2 linked regions of the Constrictibacter sp. MBR-5 genome follow. The protein of the gene in region 1 interacts with the protein of each later gene in a pairwise test. Links are inferred from orthologs where the notes say so. Each region holds a gene or a part of one and is shown on either strand. Other genes may lie near its edges.

Evidence for each region.
Region 2: the proteins of ABIE65_RS19790 (region 1) and dnaA interact in binary tests that used the Escherichia coli proteins (3 or more experiments, as listed by UniProt). The link is inferred for Constrictibacter sp. MBR-5 from one-to-one orthologs.

What each region holds. Positions count from the first base shown.
Region 1 is NZ_JBEPTK010000011.1:51,101-54,263, forward strand. The notes cover bases 1-2,849. They hold ABIE65_RS19790 (replicative DNA helicase), read left to right. Parts: upstream 1-595; coding sequence 596-2,104; downstream 2,105-2,849. Other genes in these bases: ABIE65_RS19785 (class I SAM-dependent methyltransferase), read left to right, coding at 1-454; alr (alanine racemase), read left to right, coding at 2,171-2,849. Also shown: more of alr, read left to right, coding at 2,850-3,163. UniProt on the Escherichia coli protein: The main replicative DNA helicase, it participates in initiation and elongation during chromosome replication. Travels ahead of the DNA replisome, separating dsDNA into templates for DNA synthesis.
Region 2 is NZ_JBEPTK010000002.1:256,417-259,616, forward strand. The notes cover bases 58-2,943. They hold dnaA (chromosomal replication initiator protein DnaA), read left to right. Parts: upstream 58-717; coding sequence 718-2,169; downstream 2,170-2,943. Other genes in these bases: ABIE65_RS05195 (rhodanese-like domain-containing protein), read left to right, coding at 294-713; queC (7-cyano-7-deazaguanine synthase QueC), read left to right, coding at 2,193-2,939. In the rest of the region: ABIE65_RS05210 (SDR family NAD(P)-dependent oxidoreductase), read left to right, coding at 3,000-3,200. UniProt on the Escherichia coli protein: Plays an essential in the initiation and regulation of chromosomal replication. Binds in an ATP-dependent fashion to the origin of replication (oriC) to initiate formation of the DNA replication initiation complex once per cell cycle.

The sequences.
Region 1 (3,163 bases):
CCACCGGCAGTTCTTCGCCAAGGTGAAGGAGCTGCTGGCCGACGACGGCGTCGCCCTGCTCCACTCGATCGGCCGCATGGAGCCGCCGGGCAGCACGAACGCCTGGATCCGCAAGTACATCTTCCCCGGCGGCTACAGCCCCGCCTTGTCGGAAACCCTCGCCGCCGTCGAGCGCACCGGCCTGTGGGTGACCGACATGGAGATCCTGCGGCTGCACTACGCCAAGACCCTGGCCGAGTGGAAGCGCCGCTTCGACCAGAATCGCGAGGAGATCCTGCGCCTCTACGACGAGCGCTTCGTGCGCATGTGGGAATTCTACCTGCTCGCCTGCGAATCCTCGTTCCTCTACTGGCGCCAGATGGTCTTTCAGCTGCAGCTCTCGAAGAAGCTGAACGCCGTGCCGCTGACCCGCGACTACATGGTCGACCGGGAGCGCGAGCGGATGGCGGCGTAGAGGCGGGCACAGGTTTGTCCACAGGCTTCCCCCGCCGCCCGCAAGGCGCAGGGGCGGTTGTCCCGACCTGGGGATAACCCCGTCACAGGTCGGGGCCACCGCGCCCCACCGCAGACGCCGCGTTTGCTGTAAGGTCCGGCGATGAACAGCAGCCCCGCCACCGTCACCTCCCTCACCGAGCGGAGCGGCGGCGAGCCGTCCTACCGCTCGCCGCCCGCCAACATCGAGATCGAGATCGCGCTGCTGGGCGCGATCCTGGTCAACAACCGCGCCTACGAGAAGGTGTCGGAATTCCTGCTGCCGGAGCATTTCGCCGACGGCGTGCACGGCCGCATCTTCGAGGCCTGCGGCAAGCTGATCGAACGCGGCCAGCAGGCGACGCCGGCCACCCTGCGGCGCTATTTCGAGAACGACGCCGACCTGGCCGATGTCGGCGGCGCGCGGTACCTGGCCGAGATGGCGGCCAGCGCCTTCAACATCATCGACGCCGAGGACTACGGCCGCACGCTGTACGACCTGCACCTGCGCCGCAGCCTGATCGAACTGGGCGAGGACGTGGTCAACGAGGCCTACGGCGCCGACCTGGACATCAACGCCGTCCAGCAGATCGAGAAGGCGGAGCACCGCCTGTTCGAACTGGCCTCGACCGGCCAGATCGAGGGCGGCTTCCAAGCCTTCGATCGGACGCTGGTCAAGGCGCTGCAGATGGCCGAGTCGGCCTTCCGCCGCGAGGGCATGCTGACCGGCGTGACGACCGGCCTGGAGGGGCTCGACAAGCTGCTGGGCGGCCTGCAGCGCTCCGACCTGCTGATCCTCGCCGGCCGGCCGGGCATGGGCAAGACGGCGCTGGCCACCAACATCGCCTTCAACGCGGCCCGCGCCTCGTTCGAGGAACTGGCCGAGAACGGCACGCGGACGCGGGTCGACGGCCACGTCGTGGCGCTCTTCTCGCTGGAAATGTCGGCCGAGCAGCTCGTCCTGCGTATCCTCGCCGAGCATTCCGGCGTGTCCTCGGACCGGGTGCGGCGCGGCGCCATCACCAACGACGAGTTCCAGAAGGTCTTCGTCGCCTCGCAGGAAATCTCCAAGTCGCGCATCTTCATCGACGACACGCCGGCCCTGTCGGTGTCGGCGCTGCGCACCCGGTGCCGGCGGCTGCTGCGCACGCAAGGGCGGCTCGACATGATCGTCGTCGACTATATCCAGCTGATGCGCGGCTCGCCGAACGGCCGGCCGGAGAACCGGGTGCAGGAAATCTCCGAGATCACCCGCGGCCTGAAGGGCCTGGCCAAGGAACTGGACGTGCCCGTGCTGGCCCTCTCGCAGCTGAGCCGCGCCGTCGAGCAGCGCGAGGACAAGCGGCCGCAGCTCTCCGACCTGCGCGAATCGGGCTCGATCGAGCAGGATGCCGACGTCGTGATGTTCGTCTATCGCGAGGAGTATTATCTGGGCCGCAAGGAGCCTGCCGAGGGCACCGCCGAACACGCCGAGTGGCAGGCCGAGATGGACAAGGTGCACAACATGGCGGAGGTCATCGTCGCCAAGCAGCGTCACGGCCCGACCGACAAGGTGCGCCTGCTGTTCGAAGCCGAGCTCACCCGCTTCGGCAACCTCGCACCGACGGGCATGGGCGGCGATGTCCCCTTCTGACGCCCTCGGAGCGCGGGCGTCCCGCCCGCATGCCCCTTCCGTGCCGTGGTTGCGGGTACCGCGTCCGTGACCTGTCCCGGCGCCGTCCTCACCATCGACCTCGACGCCATCGGCGCCAACTGGCGGCTGCTGCGCGCCCGCATGGGGACCGCCGCCTGCGCTGCGGTGGTCAAGGCCGACGCCTATGGGCTGGGCATGATGCGCGTGGCGCCGGCGCTGGCGGCGGCCGGCTGCGACACTTTCTTCGTGGCGCAGCTGGAGGAGGCGATCGCGCTGCGGGTCCTGCTGCCGCAGGCGGCGATCGGCGTGCTCGCGGCACCGGTTCACCCCTGCGAGGCGGTCTATGCGCGCCACCGCCTGATGCCGGTGCTGAACAGCGGGCACGACATCGACGCCTGGGGCGCCTTCACGCGGGAGAACCGCGGCGGCGCCGGCGCGGACCTGCCCCGGGCGATCCTGCAGCTCGACACCGGTATGTGCCGACTGGGCCTGTCGCCGGCCGAGGTCGATGCCCTGGCGGCGCATCCCGCCGCCCTGAACGGCATCGCGCCGGCCTGGGTGATGAGCCACCTCGCCTGTGCCGACGAACCGGAGCATCCGCAGAACGCGGAGCAGCTGCGCCGCATGCGCGCCGCTTTGCCGCGCCTGCCGGCACCCTTCGCCGGCGCGCCGGTCACCTTCGCCAACTCGTCCGGCATATTCCTGGGCGCGGACTGGCATTTCGACCTGGGCCGGCCGGGCTACGCCCTCTATGGCGGCAACCCGACGCCCGGCCTGCCGAACCCGATGCGGCCCGTCGTGCGGCTCGATGGGCGCATCCTGCAGGTCCGCGACATTGACAGGCGCGAGAGCGTCGGTTACGGGGCGACCGCCACGGTCGAACCGGGCAGCCGGCTCGCCACGGTCGCCGTGGGCTACGCCGACGGCTGGCTGCGTTCGATCGGCGGGCGCGGTGTCGCCCACGTCTCCGGAACCCCGGCACCGCTGGTGGGACGCGTATCCATGGACCTGATCGTGATCGACGTGACGAAGGTGCCGGGCGGTGCGGCGCCGGGCGAC
Region 2 (3,200 bases), on another replicon or contig:
TTCACGAAGTGATCTATTGCCCCTCCCTCGCGACCCGCATTAAAGTCGGGCGTCCGTTGGGGAGACGGAAATGACAAAGAATAAAGTCACGTTGAGACTTCGGGAGCACTAGCCGGGCACACGCTGTCGGCTGGGAATACTTCCTGGATTCAGCCGAATCCACGCTCGTCTCATCGGCATGGCGATCTTTAGTCCATTCGCTTTGGGATAGCCGCCGGCGGAACTTTCGTTTCGCCGCGACGCTCACCCTTTGTCTGCGCGCCGGAACCGGCGCTGCGCGGGAGGTGCAAAACATGGCTGACTACGCGGGAGACGTGTCACCCGAGAAGGCCTGGCAGGGGCTGGGCGCGGAGAGCGGCGCCGTTCTGGTCGACGTGCGAACGCGGCCGGAATGGCAGTTCGTCGGTCTGCCCGACCTGTCTCCGCTCGGCAAGCAGGTGGCCGCGGTCAGCTGGCAGGTCTATCCGACGATGGAGCGCAACCCGCAATTCGAGGAGGCGGTTCGTTCCGTGGCGCCGTCCCCGGACGTGCCGGTGTATTTTCTCTGCCGGTCCGGCGTGCGTTCGCGTGCCGCCGCGATCGCGATGACGGCCGCAGGCTACGGCCGATGCTACAATGTCGCCGGCGGGTTCGAAGGCGGCCTGGATGAAACGCGCCATCGTGGCGCGCGCGAGGGATGGAAGGCCAGCGGCCTCCCCTGGGTCCAGGAATAGACAGATGGAGCGATCGGAAGTTCGAAGCGCGCAGTGGGCGCGCGTGCGCGGGCGTTTGCGCGCCGAGTTCGGCGACGGCGTCTTCCGCAGCTGGATAAAGCCGATGACGTTCGTCGGCTGCGATGCCGGAACGGTCCGGATCGGCGTTCCCACCCGATTCCTCCGCGACCGGGTCAGCGCGCAGTACGGCGACAGGCTGAGATGCCTGTGGACCGAGGAAGACGACGGCGTCCAGGAGATCGACCTCGTCGTCATCAGCGCGATGGCGCAGCGTGCCGCCGAAGAGGAGGCGCGGAAGGCGACCCACGCGGCCGAGGCCAACGGCGAGGCCAGTGCCGCCGGCGAGCCGGCGGCGCCCGCCGGAACGAACGGCCATGCCGCGGCGCGGCCGTCGATCCGTGTCGTCCAGAACGAGGACGACTGGATCGACACGCTGAGCGCGCCGCTCGACCAGCGGCTGACCTTCGACAATTTCGTCTCGGGCAAGCCCAACGAGTTCGCCCATGCGGCGTGCCGCCGGGCCGCGGAGGCGGAGCGCCCGCCGTTCAATCCGCTGTTCCTCTACGGCGGCGTGGGGCTGGGCAAGACGCACCTGATGCACGCCATCGCGTGGCACATCCGCGAGCGCGACCCGCACAGGCGCGTCGTCTACCTGTCCGCCGAAAAATTCATGTACCAGTTCATCCGCGCCGTGCGCTTCCGCGACACGATGGCCTTCAAGGAGCAGTTCCGCTCCGTGCATGTGCTGATGGTGGACGACGTCCAGTTCATCTGCGGGCGGGAGAGCACGCAGGAAGAATTTTTTCACACGTTCAACGCGCTGATCGACCAGAACCGCCAGATCGTCATCTCGGCCGACAAGTCGCCGGCTGACCTGGAGGGGCTGGAGGAGCGCATGCGCTCGCGGCTCGGCTGGGGCCTCGTCGCCGACATCCATCCGACGACCTATGAGCTGCGGCATTCGATCCTGGAGGCGAAGGCCGACCAGATGGGCGCGAAGGTGCCGGTGCAGGTGCTCGAGTTCCTGGCGGCGAAGATCACCTCCAACGTGCGCGAGCTCGAGGGGGCGCTGCTCCGCCTGACCGCTCATGCCGACCTGGTCGGCCGGCCGATTTCGGTCGATACGGCGCAGGAGGTCCTGCGCGACGTGCTGCGGGCGAACGACCGCAAGGTGACGATCGAGGAAATCCAGAAGCGGGTCGCCGAGCACTACAATATCCGCCTCGCCGACATGCACTCGCCGCGCCGCGCCCGCGCCGTCGCCCGGCCGCGGCAGGTGGCGATGTATCTCTCCAAGCAGCTGACCTCGCGGTCGCTGCCGGAGATCGGGCGCAAGTTCGGCGGCCGCGACCACACCACCGTGATGCACGCGGTGCGCAAGATCGAGGAGCTGCGGGCCGGCGACAACGGCCTGTCCGAAGACATCGACCTGCTGCGCCGCATGCTGGAGAATTGATCGCTCAGGCCGGGGAGGTGGCGATGGCGGGTCCGGTTCCGAACGCGGAGAGGGCCCTCGTGCTCTTCTCGGGAGGACAGGATTCGACGGTCTGCCTCGCCTGGGCGCTGCAGCGGTTCGAGCGGGTCGAGACGATCGGCTTCGACTACGGCCAGCGGCACCGCGTCGAACTCGACTGCCGCGCCGCCGTTAGGGCGCGGCTGGTCAGGGCCTTTTCCGGTTGGGCCGGCCGGCTCGGCGACGACCATCTGCTCGACCTGGGGGTGCTCGGCCGGATCAGCGACACCGCGCTTACCGGCGATGCCGAGATCCGTTTCGCCGAGAGCGGCCTGCCGACGACCTTCGTGCCGGCGCGGAACCTGCTGTTCTTCACCTTCGCCGCCGCCGTCGCCTATCGCCGCGGCCTGCGCCACATGGTGGGCGGCATGTGCGAGACCGACTATTCCGGCTATCCCGACTGCCGCGACGACACGCTCAAGGCGCTGCAGGTCGCGATCAACCTGGGCACCGACAGCCGCTTCGTCCTGCACACGCCGCTGATGTGGATCGACAAGGCGGGCACGTGGGACATGGCCGAAGACATCGGCGGAAGCGCGCTCGTCGATCTCGTCGTGCAGGAGACGCATTCCTGCTATCGCGGCGACCGCAGCCAGCTTCACGCCTGGGGCTATGGCTGCGGCAGTTGCCCGGCCTGCGAATTGCGCGCAGCCGGCCATGCGCGTTGGGCGGCCGGACGGAATCTCGCCCCGGAGGGATCCCAGCCCGGCTGACCGTCCGTTTCCCTCCGTCGCGCTTCGGCGTAGCGTCGTGCAAAACGATGGAGGAACACGATGGCCCGGCAGATCGATGGACGTGTGGTGCTGATCTCCGGCGCCGGTGGCGGGTTGGGATCGGCTATGGCCCGCGGTCTGGCCGAAGTCGGGGCGCGTCTCGCCCTCCACGATCTGCGACATCCCGCCGTCGCGGCGTTGGCCGGGTCCATCGGCGCCGACCGTACACTGGCCCTTTCCGGCGACATCGGCGACGAGGCG